3 regions of the Streptomyces sp. NPDC024687 genome follow, and region 2 is predicted to be linked to each of the others. Evidence: riboswitches for the same ligand, from Rfam matches in the RefSeq annotation. Region 2 holds a riboswitch; each other region holds the start of a gene.

Region 1 (6,471 bases), on a different contig from region 2:
CCCTGACCAGCCGTTATGCGAGCTACATATGCAGGAACCATTACTAAAGAAGCCAGCGAAAACAGCGACGGCGGAGTACTCTCGTCCGCTATACCACTCACCTCTGTGGACTAGACCAAAAGAGGCGGCGACGGTATACAGAAGGGATCACGATGTGACCCGCATCCGGAGCCGGGAAGGCAGACCATGAGCAGCGACGTCAGCAGTGCGGAGACCGAGGGCGGGGCAGGCGTCCGTACCGCGCGCGTGCCCAAGTACTACCGCCTGAAGAAGCACCTGCTCGACATGACGGAGACGCAGTCGCCCGGTACGCCGGTACCGCCCGAGCGCACGCTCGCCGCCGAGTTCGACACCTCACGCACGACCGTGCGCCAGGCGCTGCAGGAACTCGTGGTCGAGGGGCGCCTGGAGCGGATCCAGGGCAAGGGCACCTTCGTCGCCAAGCCCAAAGTCTCCCAGGCGCTGCAACTCACCTCCTACACCGAGGACATGCGCGCCCAGGGTCTCGAACCCACCTCGCAGCTCCTGGACATCGGCTACATCACCGCCGACGACCGGCTCGCCGAGCTCCTCGACATCACCGCCGGCGGCCGGGTGCTGCGCATCGAGCGCCTGCGCATGGCCAACGCCGAGCCGATGGCCATCGAGACGACCCACCTCTCCGCCAAGCGCTTCCCGGCCCTGCGCAGGTCGCTGGTCAAGTACACCTCGCTCTACACAGCGCTCGCCGAGGTCTACGACGTCCACCTCGCCGAGGCCGAGGAGACCATCGAGACCTCCCTGGCCACCCCGCGCGAGGCCGGCCTGCTCGGCACCGACGTGGGCCTGCCGATGCTGATGCTGTCCCGCCACTCGATCGACAGGACGGGCGAACCGGTGGAGTGGGTGCGGTCGGTGTACCGCGGGGACCGCTACAAGTTCGTGGCCCGCCTCAAGCGGCCGGTCGACTAGCGCCCTAGGAGTTCCCTGGGAGTGCCCAGCAGGCGTGCTTCACAGAATCGACATACCGATATGCGGACGAGGTCTTCCGCTCCCATGACACCAGCGCCTAGATTGCCTGCGCATTGCAGGTGATCAGCGCTGATCAGTGAGGGGCAGGAGTCGCGACATGTCGGATGCACCTGAAGTCGGACCACCGGTGGTGACGCCGGTACGGGTGGTCATCGCCCTCTGCCTGTTGGCCCCGTTCGTGGCGATGCTGTGGGTCGGCTCGTACGCCAAGGTCGACCCCACATTCATCGGCATCCCGTTCTTCTACTGGTACCAGATGCTGTGGGTGCTGATCTCCACCGCGCTGACGATGATCGCGTACCAGCTGTGGCAGCGTGACCAGCGTGCCCGTCGTGGAGGTACCAAGTGAACGACGGCGTCAACGGTGTTGCTCTCACCGTCTTCATCCTCTTCTTCCTGGCCGTCACGGTCATGGGTTTCCTGGCCTCGCGCTGGCGCAAGGCCGAGAACGAGCACAGCCTCGACGAATGGGGCCTGGGCGGCCGCTCGTTCGGCACCTGGATAACCTGGTTCCTGCTCGGTGGCGACCTCTACACGGCGTACACCTTCGTCGCGGTCCCCGCGGCGATCTACGCGGCGGGCGCGGCCGGCTTCTTCGCGGTGCCGTACACCATCCTGGTGTACCCGCTGATCTTCACGTTCCTGCCGCGGCTGTGGTCGGTCTCCCACAAGCACGGATACGTCACGACCTCGGACTTCGTGCGCGGCCGCTTCGGCTCGAAGGGGTTGTCGCTGGCGGTGGCGGTCACCGGCATCCTCGCGACCATGCCGTACATCGCGCTCCAACTGGTCGGCATCCAGGCGGTCCTGGACGTCATGGGCATCGGCGGCGGCGAGAACACGAACTGGTTCGTCAAGGACCTGCCGCTGCTGATCGCCTTCGGTGTCCTCGCGGCCTACACGTACTCCTCCGGCCTCCGGGCCCCCGCGATGATCGCGTTCGTGAAGGACACGCTGATCTACATCGTCATCGCGGTGGCGATCATCTACATCCCGATCAAGCTGGGCGGCTTCGACGACGTCTTCGGCGCGGCGAGCGAGAAGTACACGGCGGCCAAGGCGGGCGGCCTCGTCCCGCTGGAGGCGGGCCAATGGACGTACGCCACGCTGGCGTTGGGCTCCGCGCTCGCGCTGTTCATGTACCCGCACTCGATCACCGCGACGCTCTCCTCGCGCAGCCGTGAGGTGATCCGCCGCAACACCACGATCCTGCCGCTGTACTCCCTGATGCTGGGCCTGCTCGCGCTGCTCGGCTTCATGGCGATCGCGGCCGGGGTCAAGGTCACCAACCCGCAGCTGGCGATCCCGCAGCTGTTCGAGGACATGTTCCCGGACTGGTTCGCGGGCGTGGCCTTCGCGGCGATCGGCATCGGCGCGCTGGTCCCGGCGGCCATCATGTCCATCGCGGCCGCGAACCTGTTCACCCGCAACATCTACAAGGACTTCATCAAGCCGGACGCCACGCCCGCTCAGGAGACCAAGGTCTCCAAGCTGGTCTCGCTCCTGGTGAAGGTCGGCGCGCTGGTCTTCGTCCTCACCATGGACAAGACGGTGGCCATCAACTTCCAGCTGCTGGGCGGCATCTGGATCCTGCAGACCTTCCCGGCCCTGGTCGGCGGCCTGTTCACCCGCTGGTTCCACCGCTGGGCCCTGCTCGCCGGCTGGGCGGTCGGCATGGTCTACGGCACGGTCGCTGCGTACGGCGTCGCCTCCCCGACCCAGAAGCACTTCGGCGGCTCGGCCAAGGAGATCCCGGGCATCGGCGAGATCGGTTACATCGGCCTGACCGCGTTCGTGCTCAACCTGGTCGTCACGGTGGTCCTGACCTTCGTGCTGAAGGCGCTGAAGGCTCCCGACGGCGTGGACGAGACCAGCCCGGAGGACTACACGGCGGACGCGGGCGACCCGGGGGTCCAGACGGAACTCCCGCCGGCGACAGCGAGTTCGGTCCACTAGTCACGGAGTCGGGCGGGCCGTCGGAGAAGTCGTCCGGCGGCCCGTTGTCGTACCCATCGGGCACACTCACCGGCATGGACATCGTGATCCGGGCCGCGGAACCCGCCGAGTACGAGACCCTCGGCGAGATCACCGCCCAGGCCTATCTCCAGGACGGCCTCCTGCTGTTCGGCGAGAGCGACTGGTACCTCGAAGAGCTCAGGGACGTGGCCAAGCGGGCCGCCGCCGCGGACGTGTTGACGGCCGTGGCGGACGACACCGTCCTCGGCACCGTCACCTTCGTCCCCTCCGGCGGCCCCCTGGCCGACCTCGCCCGCCCCGGCGAGGCGGAGATCCGCATGCTCGCGGTGGCTCACGCGGCCCGCGGCAGAGGCGTGGGACAAGCCCTCGTCCAGGCCTGCATCGAGCGCGCCGGGACCGCGGCCACCACCGGCATCGTCCTGTGCACCCAGCCCACGATGCACACCGCCCACCGCATCTACGAACGTCTCGGTTTCACCCGCGCCCCCGAGCGCGACTGGAAGCCGATCCCCGGCGACGAGTTCACGCTTCTCGCCTATGAGTTGACGCTCTGAAGTCACCGCGACACAACATATGGGCCTGCTTTCCTCACCCGGCACAAGATGTATGCTCATGCTCGCTGTCGCCGCAGGGGAATCCGGTGCGAATCCGGAACTGTCCCGCAACGGTGTACTCATGCGCGCATAAGCGCACATGAGTGTCAGTCCGAGGACCTGCCGACAGCCGCCCGCGCCACACCGGCCCGGGTGTCATGACGTCCGGGCCTCGTGGAATGGGCCGGTGGACGCGACGCCGTGCGCGCTCGTGTGCTGCCCCCTGCCCTCCGCAAGGCCCCCGTGCCCAGCGAGGGAGTGCCCCACGTGACCATCGCGCCGGCCGATCCGGCCTCAGTGACCGAGCGGACCGCACAGCAGGACCACGACGGCCCCGGTGCCGCCCTGCTGCGGACCCTGACCACGCTGACCGCCGACCTCCCCGACGCCGACCCCGGCCGGGTCGCCGCCGCCGCGCTGCGGGGCCGTTCCTCGCGTGCGGCTTCCCCCGAAATGGCCGTGGAGTTGCGCGAGCTGGCCACCGAGGCGGCGGCCGGCCTCATCTCCGAGGACCCCGCGTACAGCAGGCTGGCGGCCCGGCTGCTGACCGTCTCCATCGCCGCCGAGGCCGCCTCGCAGGGCGTCACCTCGTTCACCGGCTCGGTCGCCGTCGGCCACCGCGAGGGTCTCATCGCGGACCGGACCGCCGAGTTCGTGCGCATCCACGCCGAGCGGCTCGACGCGCTGGTCGACACCGGGGCCGACGACCGCTTCGGCTACTTCGGCCTGCGCACCCTGTACAGCCGCTACCTCCTGCGGCACCCGATCACCCGCAAGGTCATCGAGACCCCCCAGCACTTCATGCTCCGGGTGGCGTCCGGGCTCGCCGAGGACGACACCCTGCGCGCCCTGGACGAAGTCGCCGCGCTCTACCGGCTCATGAGCCGTCTCGACTACCTTCCCTCCTCCCCCACCCTCTTCAACTCCGGCACCCGGCACCCCCAGATGTCGTCCTGCTACCTCCTGGACTCCCCCAAGGACGAGCTGGACTCCATCTACGACCGCTACCACCAGGTCGCCCGGCTCTCCAAGCACGCCGGCGGCATCGGCATCGCCTACTCCCGCATCCGCTCCCGCGGTTCGCTGATCCGCGGTACCAACGGGCACTCCAACGGCATCGTCCCGTTCCTGAAGACCCTCGACGCCTCGGTGGCCGCCGTGAACCAGGGCGGCCGGCGCAAGGGCGCGGCCGCGGTCTACCTGGAGACCTGGCACTCCGACATCGAGGAGTTCCTGGAGCTCAGGGACAACACCGGTGAGGACGCCCGTCGTACGCACAACCTGAACCTCGCGCACTGGGTGCCGGACGAGTTCATGCGCCGGGTGAACGCGGACGCCGAGTGGTCGCTCTTCTCGCCGGCCGACGTGCCCGAGCTGGTCGACCTGTGGGGTGAGGAGTTCGACGCGGAGTACCGCAAGGCCGAGGCCGCGGGGCTCGCGAAGAAGACGATCCCCGCGCGTGACCTCTACGGCCGGATGATGCGCACCCTGGCGCAGACCGGCAACGGCTGGATGACCTTCAAGGACGCCGCCAACCGCACGGCCAACCAGACGGCGCTGCCGGGCCACACCGTCCACTCCTCCAATCTCTGCACGGAGATCCTGGAGGTCACGGACGACGGGGAGACGGCGGTCTGCAACCTGGGGTCGGTGAACCTCGGCGCGTTCGCCGACACGACGACCGGCGACATGGACTGGGAGCGGCTCGACGCCACCGTCCGCACCGCCGTGACCTTCCTCGACCGGGTCGTCGACATCAACTTTTACCCGACCGAGCAGGCGGGCCGTTCCAACGCCAAGTGGCGTCCCGTCGGCCTCGGCGCGATGGGCCTGCAGGACGTCTTCTTCAAGCTGCGCCTGCCCTTCGACTCCCCCGAGGCCAAGCGGCTCTCCACCCGGATCGCCGAGCGGGTCATGCTCGCCGCGTACGAGGCCTCCGCCGACCTCGCCGAGCGCAGCGGCCCGCTGCCGGCCTGGGAGAAGACCCGTACGGCACAGGGGGTTCTGCACCCCGACCACTACGCGACGGACCTCACCTGGCCCGAGCGCTGGGCGGCACTGCGCGAGCGCATGGCCACCACGGGTCTGCGCAACAGCCTCCTGCTCGCCATCGCGCCCACCGCCACCATCGCCTCGATCGCCGGGGTGTACGAGTGCATCGAGCCGCAGGTCTCCAACCTGTTCAAGCGCGAGACGCTGTCCGGTGAGTTCCTCCAGGTCAACTCGTATCTGGTGAAGGAGCTCAAGGAGCTCGGCGTGTGGGACGCCCGCACCCGTGAGGCGCTGCGCGACGCGAACGGCTCGGTGCAGGACTTCGCGTGGATCCCCGAGGATGTACGGGCGTTGTACCGGACGGCGTGGGAGATCCCGCAGCGCGCTCTGATCGACATGGCCGCGGCGCGGACCCCGTTCCTCGACCAGTCGCAGTCCCTGAACCTCTTCCTGGAGACGCCGACCATCGGCAAGCTCTCCTCGATGTACGCGTACGCCTGGAAGTCCGGGCTGAAGACGACGTACTACCTGCGCTCGCGCCCGGCGACCCGGATCGCCCGCGCCGCACAGGCGACGGTCCCCGTCCAGCAGCCGGCCCCCGAAGCCGCGGTCGCCTGCTCCCTGGAAAACCCCGAGTCCTGCGAGGCCTGCCAGTAATGCCCAGCACCCAGAACCTGCTCGACCCCGGCTTCGAGCTGACCCTGCGCCCCATGCGCTACCCGGACTTCTACGAGCGCTACCGGGACGCCATCAAGAACACCTGGACCGTCGAGGAGGTCGATCTCCACTCGGACGTCTCCGACCTGGCGAAGCTCAGCCCCGCCGAGCAGCACCTCATCGGCCGCCTGGTGGCCTTCTTCGCGACCGGTGACTCGATCGTCGCGAACAACCTGGTGCT
Region 2 (6,471 bases):
CCTCCTCGTCACCGCCGGCCGAGGCCTGCGAGGCGTGGGTACCGCCGGCGGCGAGGACGGTGGCGACGAGTGCGTCGGCCCGGGCGAGGATCTCGTAGAGCGCGGGGTCCGCCCCGCGCAGTGAACCGCAGTACACGGGAAGGGCGTTGGCGCCCTTCGCCTCGATTGCCTCGCACAGGGTGTCCACGAAGCCGGTGTTGCCGCTCAGCTCGTGGGCCCGGTAGAAGAGCACGCCGACGGTGGGGCGGCCTTCCACGAGAGCGGGGTCACCGTGGACGCCGTACTCCGGCATCTTCTGCGGCTCGACGAACCCCTCGCCGGTCAGCAGCACGGTGTCGGACAGGAACCGGGCGAGTTCCTCCAGGTTGGCGGGCCCGCCCTCGACGAGGTACTTGAGCGCCTCGGCCACCACACCGGCCGGTACGGACGACTCGGCCATCAACTCGGCGTCGGGAACGGCCTCTCCGCCCAGCAGCACGGTCGGGATGCCCGAAGTCTTCAGCGCGGCGAGCCCGTCCTCCCAGGCCCGCTTGCCGCCGAGCAGCCGTACGACGGCGATGTCCGCGCCCTCGATCAGCGCCGGCAGCTCCTGCGCGACATCGACCCGGGTCGGGTTCCCGATCCGGTACGAGGCGCCGGAAGCGGCCCGGGCCGCCAACAGGTCCGTGTCGGCGGTGGACAACAACAACACTGTGCTCATGCGGGCGCTCCCGGTGGAATGAAAGGCAGTCCTTGCGGCGCGCCGGACTCGATGAGCCGCCACAGCGCGTCCGTGTCCGCGTGCTGTTCGATCAGGTCGCCGAGCCGGTCGAGTTGCTCCTCGCGCAGCGCGGCGAACGACGTGTCGTGGGCCGGCACGAACCGGCGGCCCGCGGCGGCCGCCACCTCCCGCAGGAAGGCCCGCCGGAAACCGTCCGACTCCAGAGAGCCGTGCCAGTGGGTCCCCCAGGTCTGGCCGACCCGGCAGCCGTCCAGACTGTGTCCTTTGTCATCAGAGATGAACGCTTGGCCCCCGTGGATGTCGGCGACCCCGTGATGGATCTCGTACCCCGCGACGGGCTCGCCGAGGGCTTCGCCCTCCGGCCGGGTCAGGGTCTTCTCCCGCGCGAACCGCACCCTGACGGGCAGGGCCCCGAGCCCCTCGACGTGCCCCTGGCGGCTCTCGACCTCGTCCTCGATGTGCTCGCCGAGGATCTGGAAGCCGCCGCAGATGCCGAGGACGGGCCGCTGCTCGGCGACCCTGCGCCCGATGGCCTCCGCGAGCCCCCGCTCCCGCAGCCACTGAAGTGCCCGTACCGTCCCACGGGTTCCCGGAATCACGACGAGGTCGGCGTCGGCCAGTTCCTCGGGCCGGTCCACGAACCGCACCACGACACCGGGTTCGGCGGCCAGGGCGTCGACGTCCGTGAAGTTGGACATCAGCGGGATCGCGCACACGGCGACCCGCAGCACATCCTCCCCGAGGGGAGGAGCCGTGTTCGACTCCCGGACCGTCCCCCGCAGGGACACCCGCAGCCCGTCCTCCTCGTCGATCCCGAGGCCGTGCCGGAAGGGCAGCACGCCGTAGGTGTGCCGCCCGGTGAGTCCGTGGAGCATGTCGAGCCCGGGTTCCAGGAGGCTGACATCCCCCCGGAACTTGTTCACCAGGAACCCGGCGACGAGCTTCTGGTCCTCTTCCGAGAGCAGCGCGACGGTCCCGAAGAAGGAGGCGAAGACGCCCCCGCGGTCGATGTCGCCCACGACCAGCACGGGCAGCCCGGCGTTGCGGGCGATCCCCATGTTGACGATGTCGGTCCGCCGCAGGTTGATCTCGGCCGGGCTCCCCGCCCCCTCACAGATCACCGCGTCATACGTGCCCCGCAACTCGGCGAGACAGTCGAGCACGGTCCCGAGGAGCTGCTGCTGCCGCCCCCCGTGATAGCCCCGGGCGCTCAGTTCACCGACCGGCTTGCCGAGCAGCACGACCTGACTGCTCTGCTCGCCACCGGGCTTGAGCAGCACGGGATTCATCAGCGCGGTCGGCTCGATGCGGCAGGCCTGCGCCTGCATGGCCTGGGCCCGCCCGATCTCCGCGCCCTCCCTCGTCACGAACGAGTTGAGGGACATGTTCTGCGCCTTGAACGGCGCGACCTTCACCCCCTGCCGCACCAGCCACCGGCAGATCCCCGCGGTGACGACACTCTTGCCGGCGTCCGAGGTGGTACCGGCGACGAGAAGCCCTCCGCCACTCATGCGCTGCGCCCCTTCACGAAGGCCCGCGCGGCGACACCGACGCCGAGCGCGAGCAGCCCGACGCGCCGCGACAGCCGCGCGGCACGCTCGATGTCGTACATGGCGACGGCGCGCCCCTCCTGATGCAGCACCGGCCGGTGCTCGACCCGCCCCGCGTACGAGAGGGTCCCCCCGAGCCGGACACCCAGTGCCCCCGCGAACGAGGCTTCGACGGGCCCGGCGTTGGGGCTCGGATGCCTGTGCGCATCCTCCCGCCAGGCCCGCACGGCACCCCGGGGATCGTCTCCGGCCGCGGCGGCGAGTACGGCGGTGAGCCGCGCCCCCGGCCACCCGGCGAGGTCGTCGAGCCGGGCGGAAGCCCACCCGAAACGCCGGTACCGGGGCGACTTGTGCCCCACCATGGCGTCCAGCGTGTTCACGGCCCGGAATGCGAGCAGCCCCGGCACCCCGCCGACGGCACCCCACACCAGCGCCCCCACGACGGCGTCGGACGTGTTCTCGGCCACGGACTCCACGACCGCCCGGGCGATCCCGTCGGCATCGAGGGCCTGCGGATCCCGCCCGCACAGATGGGGCAGCCGCTCCCGGGCCGCCTCGACGTCCCCCGCCTCAAGCGCCCGCCCGATGACCCGGGCCTCCCGTACGAGGGAAGTCCCGCCCACGACGGCCCAGGTGGCGGCGCCGGTGAGCACGACGGAGGCAGCACGGGAGGGACGTACGACATGCTCCGCGACAGCGCCGAGCGCCACCGCACCGCCCACGCACACGGCGGTGTGCAGCGCGCCCCACCCCCGGTGGTCCCGCCACAGCACCCGCTCCACGGCTCCGGCGGCCCGCCCGAACGCGGCGACCGGATGCCCACGACGGGGGTCACCGAGCAGAAGGTCACCGATCAGACCGGCGGCGGCGCCGTACGCGAAAACGCGATCGGCACGCATCGGGTCAGCCGATCACAAGGTCGTTCACGTACCGGGTACCGCTGGTGGATCGGCAGGCGAGCATCGCGTCATGTCCTCACTCAGGGTGTCCACGCCCTGGTTCGACGAGTCCGGCGGCGAGAGTTCCTGGCTCCCGGGGTTGTCTACCCCGGTGACAGTGGCGGGACCGCGCCGGATTCGCACCGGCTTCCTCTTCTGCCGCCGTAAATGGCTCCGGCAGTCCACCACGGGCCTTCGAGACCCGTCAACTTGTTGTTGACCTGCGGCGGGAGAGTGTGCAGAACCCCACATCGCCGGTCATGAAAGACGGCCGGGCGGGCGCGGAACTGGAAGTTCCGCGCCCGCCCGGCCGTCGAGTGACGGGGTTCCGTCAGGCCATGATCAGGCCACGATCAGAGAGATCCCGTACGCCACCGCCGCCGCGCACGCCGCGAAGCAGGCGTAGGCGCCGGTGACCGCGAGCGTGGCCGAGCCGCCCTGGGCCGTGGCCCGCTCCTGGCGGGACAGGCCCATGATGCCGAGGGTGAACAGGGCCACGAGGCCCACGGTGACGACGAGGCTGACGCCGAAGACGGAGCCGAGTGCTTCCCAGTCGATCTTCATGGTGAGGCTTCCTTAGGAGGGGGGCTCAGACGGCGGCCGGCGGGGCGGCCGGTTCCGTCGCGGCGGCCGGGGCGGGGGCCGGAGCCGGGATCGTGGCGGTGAGGCCCTCGGTCACGGTGCCCGTGGGCGGCGGGGTCACGGCGGCGATCGCCGTGGTCACCACGCCGGCCGGCTCGTCGGTGTGGTTGACGTTGGACGCGTCCACGACCTCGCGCCGGGAGATCTTCCAGATCGCCGCGCTGGAGGCGACGAGGAAGACCGCCACGAGCGCCGTACCCCAGTCGCCGAGGTTCGTGACCGACTCGGCCAGGGCGCCCACCAGGGCCGCCGCCGGGAGCGTCAGGCCCCAGGCCACGAACATCCGCGTGGCCGTCGACCAGCGGACGACCCCGCCCTTGCGGCCGAGGCCCGCGCCCATCACCGAACCGGAGACGGAGTGCGTGGTGGAGAGGGAGAAGCCGAGGTGGGAGGAGGCCAGGATGACGGTGGCCGCGCTGGTCTGGGCGGCGAAGCCCTGCTGCGGCTGGAGGTCGGTCAGGCCCTTGCCCATGGTGCGGATGATGCGCCAGCCGCCGAGGTAGGTGCCGAGCGCGATGGCGAGACCCGCGGAGAGGATGACCCAGGTGGGCGGGTCGGAGTCGGGGGCGACGACGCCGCCGGCGACCAGGGCGAGGGTGATGATGCCCATCGTCTTCTGCGCGTCGTTGGTGCCGTGGGCCAGCGAGACCAGGCCGGCCGAGGCGATCTGTCCGGTGCGGTAGCCCTTCGCGGCGGCCTTGCCGTCGGCCTTCTTGCCCAGCGTGTAGGAGAGCCGGGTGGCCAGCATGGCGGCGACACCCGCGACGATCGGGGCGGCGACGGCGGGGATGAGGACCTTGGTGACGAGCGCGTCGCCGTGCACCGCGCCCATGCCCGCCGAGGCGATGGTGGCGCCGATCAGACCGCCCATCAGGGCGTGCGAGGAACTGGAGGGCAGACCCACCAGCCAGGTCAGCAGGTTCCAGAGGATCGCGCCGACCAGGGCGGCGAAGATGACCTCGGGACGGATGCCGGTCTCGTCGACGAGACCCTTGGAGATCGTGTTGGCGACCTCCACCGAGAGAAAGGCGCCCACAAGGTTCAGCACGGCGGACATGGCCACCGCGACCTTGGGCTTGAGCGCACCGGTCGAGATGGTGGTGGCCATCGCGTTGGCGGTGTCGTGAAAACCGTTCGTGAAATCGAACGCGAGTGCGGTGACGACCACAATCGCGAGGATCAGCGAGAAGTTTTCCATTTACCCAGGCAATCGTTCGAGGTCATTGGCAGATTGAAGGTAGGTAACCTGGATGAACGGAAGGTGAACTGGGGCGGGCGGCACGGTGACCGGAATCTTCTGCTATCCCCGCGTCGAACCCCGCGGCCCCCGCGCGACCCGTACGCCCCATGGCTACGCCCCGACGGCGAACCTCTTGAGCTGTCGTGCCGACCCGTTGAAGAGATTTTGGTCACCGTGTAGCTCACCGGCCGGCGCCCGGTGAGCCGCTTCACCTCGTCACTGAACGACCTGATCGGTCATGCCGTGGCACTTCTGCTTCTTGCCGTACGGGTTGTATGCGATGTCCAGTGCCGGCGGCAGGGTCCGGCCGTCCGCGGACCAGGCTGTCCGGCAGTGCGAAGTGGTACGCCCCGAGCAGGATGCCGACTCGGTCGCCTTGACGTAGACGAACCTGGCGCCCTTGGCTCTGGCCTGCTGCCAGGTGTGCACGCCCGGAAACGCGCCCCCTGGCGCCCCGCCTGGCAGGATCACGGCATGGCTGAGGAACGGCAGAAATCATCGGGCGAGGCGGACGCGTGGGGCGAGTTGGTCGACACGGCCCGCCGGACGGTCGCCGAAGGACTGGTCGTCGGCACCTCCGGCAACGTCTCGGTGCGCGTCGGGAACACGGTCCTGGTCACCCCGTCCGGCGTCCCCTACGACCGTCTCACCCCGGACGACGTGACCGGCGTCGACCTGGAGGGCCGTCAGGTCCTGGGCACCCTGGTCCCCACGAGCGAACTCCCCATGCACCTGGCGGTCTACCGCAACACCGACGCCCGCGCGATCGTCCACACCCACGCGGTGCACGCCACGGCCGTCTCCACGCTCGTGCCCGAACTCCCCCCGATCCACTACATGACCGGCGCCCTCGGCGGCCCCGTCCGGGTCGCCCCCTACGCCACCTACGGAACCGACGAGTTGGCCGAGAACATGCTCCACGCCCTCGCCGACCGCTCCGCCTGCCTCCTCCAGAACCACGGCACGATCACCTACGGCTCCACCCTCACCCAGGCCTACGACCGCACGGCCCAGCTGGAATGGATGTGCCACCTGTGGCTCACGGCCCGATCGGTACCGGGCCTGACCCCGAACCTCCTGACGGAGCGACAGGTCGAGGAGGCGGGGGAGCGGTTGCGGGGGTACGGGCAGCGTGGTTAGGGGGTGCCGGGTCGGGTTGTCGGGCGGCTGCGGGCCGGTGGGGGCTGGTCGCGCAGTTCCCCGCGCCGCTAAGGGGTTGCAGTCACCTGCGCCAGGACGCCCACCCGGGGCCGCCGCAGGCGTTCAGGGGCGCGGGGAACTGCGCAGAACGCCCGCCCCCACCGAACCCGCACCCGCAACCGAACCCGCACAGGCACCCGCCCACTGGCCCCACCCCGCCTCCCCCGCGACACTGAAGAC
Region 3 (6,471 bases), on a different contig from region 2:
TTGGCGACCTCGAGATACATCCGCTTCAGCAGCCGCCGGGCAGCTCTCTGCCGGCCACATGCGTACGGACCGCCAGGACCAGTTCGTCATCGGTCACCCCGGCATCCTCAGCGACGCGGGTCCTCCTGTCGATGCCACCCCCACGGCGGCGAGTTGTCAGTCGATGAGTTCACGGATCGCCGCCAGGAGGTTGAACACCGCCGGCAGGAGGAAGACGCAGCCGAAGGCGATCCACACCCACCCTGCTCTACGGTGCCCGCGGCTCGGGGGTGGTGCCGGGATGAGCCGGTCACCGGCCCTCATCGTCTCGCTCGGTGCGAGCACGTTGCGCCCCGTGCTGCGCTGCCGTCGCCCCAGCCATATGAAGACGATCGCGGCCATGGCCGTGAAGGCCGCCAGTTGGAGATGCTCACCCGGTGTGTCGGCACCAGCAAGCGTCACGGCCACGTACGACAAGGTCCCCCCAAAGGATCACGGTGCATGGATCACCTCACGGCGGCACCACCGTGTCAAGCGAGTTGAGCAGCGCTCACGCCTCCTGGACTAGAGCTGGTCCCGCCACCACGGCACGCCGAGATTGTCGACCTGGATGACCTTCGCCCGCCGCAGAATCTCGTCGTCGAGGGGGGTCAGGACAGCGCGCAACTCTCGGGCGCTCTTCTTGGGCAGGGCGTGCAGAACGGCTTCGAGGTGATCGCGGAAGTAGCCCACGTCACAACAGCCGGGAATGCCGCATCGCTGCGCTGTCGTCGGGTCCGCGATCAGCCTGAGCGGTCCGTGGGCAAGAGTTTTCCAGCGCCGGAACGCTTCAACCGTGTCCTCGAGGAAGGAGCGGGATCGTTCGAGGCGGCGCAGATCGGCCATGCAGCGTGCGGAGAGGCCGTCGATGGCCGGGTACCGTCGCGGGCTCACGCGACGGATCGGCAGTTCAGCCCTCAGGGCTGAGGGGCGCCTACGCGGCACGGCCCTTTCGGTTGTCGGTCATAGGGGCACGGTACACAGGCATGGTGACGGATGCCCGGTCTTTCAGTGCCGCTGAACTGCCCCTGCCCCACAGGAATCCGGAGTCGTCCCCCAGGGCCTCGCCTGCCCCGCCCCCTCACGACACCTGCTGCAACAGCCCCCGTACCGCCTCGTCCACCACCCGGTACCGCACCACCCGCCCCTCCTTCTCGCCCGCCACGACCCCGGCCGCCCGCAGCAGCCGTAGCGCCTGGGACACGGCCGGGTCGTTCATGCCGGTCGCGATCGCGAGGTCGGAGACGGCCAGGGGGCCGGTCCGGTACAGGGCGAGCAGCAGGGCGAGACGGTTGGGGTCGGCCAGGAGGGCGAAGCGGTCGGACCAGGTGCGGACGTGTCCCGGGTCGCCGATCGCGGCGATGGCGTCGCACACCCGGTGTCCGTCGATCGTGCGGCGGTCGGCTCGGTCGGCCGGGACGAGGTGCATGGCGCACATCCTCGCAGGCGGCTCTGTGTGATCTTCCATACCTGCGCAGGTGTGCAGCTATGCAGGAACCCCCGTCCCCGCCTACGGTGGGCGGGCCGTGGTGCTCGGGAAGCCGGTGACGACCCCTCAAAGGTCCATTCCGGTGCGGCCCTCGCCACTGTGATCGGGGAGTTCCCCTCCCACGTCCCTCACGGGACAGCCACTGGCCCTCACCATCAGGCCGGGAAGGCGGGCAGGGAAACGTACGACCCGTAAGCCAGGAGACCGGCCACGGCAGCTCACGCGTTCATCCACGAGGTGCTGGAGTGACCACCGTATGACTGATCCTGCGCTGCCCGAGACTGCGCGGCCCGAGACCGCCCTGCACGAGACCGCCGCCGCCCCCGTCTCCTTCCGCTGGCGTCGCGAGGACACCGTCAAGACGGTCGGTCTGATGGCCGCGATAGCCGCCCTGCACGTCGTCGCCTTCGGCATCCTCTTCCTGCTCGTCGTCCCCGAGCACTACGAGGTGGGCGACAAGGCCTTCGGCATCGGACTCGGCATCACCGCCTACACCCTCGGGATGCGGCACGCCTTCGACGCCGACCACATCGCCGCGATCGACAACACCACGCGCAAGCTGATGGCGGACGGCAAGCGGCCGGTGTCCGGGGGGTTCTGGTTCGCGCTCGGGCACTCCAGTGTCGTGGTCGTGCTCGCCGCGCTGATCGCCGGCGGCACCCAGCTGGCCGGCAAGGTCATGAACGAGGGGTCAAGTACCCACCAGGTGCTCGGGTTTCTCGGTACGACGGTCTCCGGGTCGTTCCTCTATCTCATCGCCGCCCTCAACCTGGTCGCCCTGCTGGGCATCCTGAAGGTCTTCCGGGCGATGCGGGCGGGGACGTACGACGAGAAGGAGCTGGAGCAGCATCTCGACTCGCGCGGCTTCATGAACCGGATCCTCGGCCGGCTCACCAAGTCCATCACCCGGCCGGGGCAGATGTTCCCGCTGGGCTTCCTGTTCGGGCTCGGCTTCGACACGGCCACGGAAGTGACCCTGATGGTGATGGCCGGGTCGGGGGCGGCCGCGGGCCTTCCCTGGTACGCCATCCTCTGCCTGCCGCTGCTCTTCGCCGCCGGCATGAGCCTGTTCGACACGCTCGACGGCACGTTCATGAACTTCGCCTACCAGTGGGCCTTCTCCAACCCCGTCCGCAAGGTCTTCTACAACCTCGCCATCACCGGGCTGTCCATCGCGGTCGCCTTCTTCATCGGCACGATCGAGCTCGTCGGCGTCCTGCACGACAAGCTCGACCTCACCGACGCCCTCACCACCTGGATCGCCGACATCGACCTCGACAACGTCGGCTACGTCATCGTCGGCCTGTTCGTGGTGGTGTGGGCGGCGGCGATCGCCTACTGGCGGCTCGCGAAGGTGGAGCAGCGGTGGAGCGTCAGCAGTTCCTGAGGGACCGCTGGGACCGCGCCGCGAGAGGCTAGGCCCCCTCCACCGCCGTCAGCCACAGCTTCACGTACCGCTCCACGTCGACGCCCAACGCCACGTCCACGAGGGTCACTTCACGCTCGCCCTCGTGGATCTCGGACTCACCGGGACGGCGGCGGCGGTCGACGACGGTCTGGCCGCGCGTCGGGCCGGGGGCGAGGCTCACCTCCACCGGCAGCAGCTCGGTGGTCAGCCCCTCCGGGTCGACGACCGCGCACACCGCGCCCGCGTCGCCGAGGCCACCGGTGGGGGTGGGGTCACCGGAGGTGGCCGGGTCGCGGTGGGCGAGGAGGTCCCCGGCCATGCGCAGGCTGGGCTCCGAACTCGCCCGCAGCCGCTGGACGTCGGCGGCGGGGACGATGACCCGCTCGAACACGTCCAGGCCGTACATCGTGATCGGGACCCCGGCGGTGAGCAGCACGGCGGCCGCCTCGGGGTCGTGCCAGACGTTGAACTCCGCGACGGGGGTGGCGTTCCCGGTCGCCACCGCGCCGCCCATGAACACGATCCGCTCGATGTTCCGCACCACGTCGGGGTGGGTGCGGAGCAGCAGGGCGATGTTCGTCAGGGGCGCGGTGGGGATGAGGGTGACCGGCGTCGGGGAGGCGAGGATCTCCCGCCTGAGCAGGGTCACGGCGTCGACGTCCACCGCGACCCGGGTCGGCGCGGGCAGCCCCAGGTCACCCATGCCGTCCAGCCCGTGCACGTGGTGCGCGGCACGCACCGGCTCGATCAGCGGCCGCGCGGCACCCCGGGCGACGGGGATGTCCCCGGCCCCGGCCTGCTCAAGGACGGTCAGCGTGTTGCGCACGACGCCGTCGACGTCGGTGTTCCCGGCGACACAGGTGACCGCGCGCAGATCGATGGCCGGGTGCCGTACGGCGAACAGCAGGGCCAGGGCGTCGTCGACACCGGTGTCGCAGTCGATGATCACCGGGATGGGCTGACCGGTCACGGCGGGGTCCTTTCGTCACTGGCGGTACGGATCGACCTTACGCAGCCGCCCAGAGTTCGGCCCCGCGATCACCGCGGCGGGCAGCGATCTGTTCCAGCAGCTCGCCGACCGGCACGGCTCCCGGCCTACGCCCGTCCCGCAGCCGTACGGCCGCACAGCCCGCGTCGGCCTCCCGCTCCCCGATCACCGCCTGGTACGGCACGAGGCGTGCGGCGCGGACGCGGGCGCCGAGGGTGCCGTGGCCGGGGGCGGAGAGTTCGGCCCGGATGCCGCGTGCTTCGGCCCGCCGTACGAGCTCATGGGCCCGTTCCTCCTGTGCCTCCGCGACCGGCAGGACCATCAGCTGCACGGGGGCGAGCCACACCGGGAAGGCGCCGCCGTGTGCCTCGATGAGATGGGCGACCGCCCGCTCCACGCTGCCGATGATGCTGCGGTGGACCATCACCGGGCGGTGTTTGGCGCCGTCGGGGCCGATGTAGTGGAGGTCGAAGCGTTCGGGCTGGTGGAAGTCGATCTGGACGGTGGAGAGGGTGGACTCGCGGCCGGCGGGGTCGGTGATCTGCACGTCGATCTTGGGGCCGTAGAAGGCGGCCTCGCCCTCGACGGACTCGTGGTCGACGCCGTCGAGGACCTCTTCGAGGAGGGCGGTGGCGCGGCGCCAGAGTTGCGGGTCGGGGACGTACTTGCCGGAGTCTCCCGGGAGCGACAGTCGGTACCTGGCCGCTCGGATGCCGAGGTCGTCGTAGGCGCGCCGGATGAGGTCGAGGGCGGCGCGGGCCTCGGCCACGGCCTGTTCCGGGGTGCAGAAGATGTGGGCGTCGTTGAGCTGGATGGAGCGGACGCGGGTGAGGCCGCCGAGGACGCCGGACAGTTCCGAGCGGTACATGCCGCCCAACTCGGCGATGCGCAGGGGCAGTTCACGGTAGCTGTGGGACCGTGAACGATAGATGAGGGCGTGGTGGGGGCAGAGGCTGGGCCGCAGCACGACCTCCTCGCCGCCGAGCCGCATCGGCGGGAACATGTCGTCGCCGTAGTGCGACCAGTGCCCGGAGATCTCGTACAGCTCCCGCTTCCCGAGCACCGGCGAGTACACGTGCCGGTATCCGGCGGCCCGCTCCACCTCCCTGACGTACTCCTCCAGGACATGCCGTACGACGGCCCCGTCGGGCAGCCAGTACGGCAGCCCCGCGCCCATCAGGGGATCGGTGTCGAACAGCTCCAGCGCGCGGCCGAGCCGACGGTGGTCGTGCATGGGCTCCAAGGACTTCATGGGGGTCTCCCTCGCTCATCGGGGGGCGAGGAACCGACGGGAACGACAAAACCCCGGGGCACTCGCCCCGGGGCTTCGGACTGCGTCAGCTGTCAGCGCGCCGGGACCTGCTCCGGCGTCGTCGTGATGGAGGGGATGGCTCTGGCTTGGGCGCGCTGCATGGGGTGAGGGTAGGGGGAGGGGTGGGGGTGGGGCGACCGGTTTTTGGGTGGGATGGGGTTCCGGCAGGTCGAGTCCGTGGGCAGCGGTGACCTGGCGGTGTGGGCGTCAGGTCAGGGCCGGTTACTCGGGGGACGGATCGGCCAGTTCGGGATGCTCGACGGTGTAACGCTCCCCGTAGATCCGACTCATGGCCCAGTGCCAGGCCTCGTCGTGGAAGACCAGGCCGCGGTAGGGCTCGTCGGCGGGTTCGTAGGGGTACCAGTCGAGTGCCGCGGCCCAGGACCGGCCTGGAGGAGGTCGAGGTATTCGGCTTCGGTCCAGGACATGGGGTCTGGTCAGGGGTGAGTGTGGTGCAGGGCACGTATGAAGGTGGTCCAGGTGTCGGGGACGACCTGGAGTATCGGCCCGTGGGGGGTCTTGGAGTCGCGGACGGCGACGGTGTGGGGGCGGTTGCGGGCGACTTCGACGCACTCGCCGTTGCCGCTGCTGTGGCTGGACTTGGCGAACTCGAAGTGCGGCACGGTCACAGCTCCTTGCGGATGCGTTCGATCAACTCGACGGAATCGTGAAGGGCGAGTCCGTTCCTTGCGATCCGCTCGAACTTGGTGTTGTGCCGTGCGGCGTCCGCCTCGCTCTCCAGCCACAGCGTAGACGAGGTCGTATCCATGTAGACCACGTCCATCGCGCCGGGTTCGGCGAAGGAGACGACGCTGAAGGCGCTGGTCATGCCGGGGTGGGAGCCCGCGAGGAACGGGACCACCTGAAGCTTTACGTTGGGGAGCCGGGACACCTCGACGAGGTGGGTCAGTTGGGCACGCATGACCTCACGGCCGCCGACCAGTTGACGCAGCGCTCCTTCGCCGACCACGGCCCATAGATCGAGCGGGCTGCTGTCCTTCAGCCGCCCCTGCCGGGCGACCTTCGCCTCCACGAACCGCTCGATCTCACCCGGCTCGTCCCAGTCGGCGTTGCCGATCGCCAGCGCCCTGGCATAGTCCGGCGTTTGCAGGAGGCCGGGGACGAAGGCCCCTTGCCAGGTCCGGACGCCGGTCGCGATGTCCTCCAGGGCGACGTACTCCACGAGGGATCGCAACTCGGGGTACTGGTTCCACCACCCCTTGGCCTTGCGCCGCTCCCGGTCGGTCCTGGCGAGG

The links. A riboswitch is a leader RNA that binds a small molecule or an ion and turns the genes downstream of it on or off. The one in region 2 is predicted to bind cobalamin.
Region 1: it holds a riboswitch for cobalamin, as region 2 does, so the genes downstream of both, ACZ39I_RS14160 (ribonucleoside-diphosphate reductase subunit alpha) here and ACZ39I_RS06055 (cobalamin biosynthesis protein) in region 2, are expected to answer to the same signal.
Region 3: it holds a riboswitch for cobalamin, as region 2 does, so the genes downstream of both, nicT (Nickel transporter NicT) here and ACZ39I_RS06055 (cobalamin biosynthesis protein) in region 2, are expected to answer to the same signal.

The regions. Positions count from the first base shown of each region.
Region 1 covers NZ_JBVHLJ010000003.1:500,294-506,764, reverse strand. The annotation lists gene ACZ39I_RS14180 (GntR family transcriptional regulator) at 187-951, shown strand; gene ACZ39I_RS14175 (DUF3311 domain-containing protein) at 1,109-1,360, shown strand; gene mctP (monocarboxylate uptake permease MctP) at 1,357-2,967, shown strand; gene ACZ39I_RS14165 (GNAT family N-acetyltransferase) at 3,042-3,542, shown strand; cobalamin riboswitch at 3,595-3,723, shown strand; gene ACZ39I_RS14160 (ribonucleoside-diphosphate reductase subunit alpha) at 3,849-6,230, shown strand; gene ACZ39I_RS14155 (ribonucleotide-diphosphate reductase subunit beta) at 6,230-6,471, shown strand, end outside.
Region 2 covers NZ_JBVHLJ010000001.1:1,350,738-1,357,208, forward strand. The annotation lists gene cobN (cobaltochelatase subunit CobN) at 1-700, opposite strand, end outside; gene ACZ39I_RS06050 (cobyric acid synthase) at 697-2,232, opposite strand; gene ACZ39I_RS06055 (cobalamin biosynthesis protein) at 2,229-3,170, opposite strand; cobalamin riboswitch at 3,272-3,411, opposite strand; gene ACZ39I_RS06060 (hypothetical protein) at 3,552-3,773, opposite strand; gene ACZ39I_RS06065 (inorganic phosphate transporter) at 3,799-5,049, opposite strand; partial or broken gene ACZ39I_RS06070 (hydrolase) at 5,265-5,412, opposite strand; gene ACZ39I_RS06075 (class II aldolase/adducin family protein) at 5,566-6,231, shown strand.
Region 3 covers NZ_JBVHLJ010000005.1:336,142-342,612, reverse strand. The annotation lists gene ACZ39I_RS21685 (hypothetical protein) at 157-447, opposite strand; gene ACZ39I_RS21680 (hypothetical protein) at 544-912, opposite strand; gene ACZ39I_RS21675 (ArsR/SmtB family transcription factor) at 1,100-1,447, opposite strand; cobalamin riboswitch at 1,529-1,734, shown strand; gene nicT (Nickel transporter NicT) at 1,764-2,894, shown strand; gene ACZ39I_RS21665 (nucleoside hydrolase) at 2,923-3,885, opposite strand; gene thrS (threonine--tRNA ligase) at 3,923-5,137, opposite strand; gene ACZ39I_RS21655 (DUF397 domain-containing protein) at 5,653-5,838, opposite strand; gene ACZ39I_RS21650 (helix-turn-helix domain-containing protein) at 5,841-6,471, opposite strand, start outside.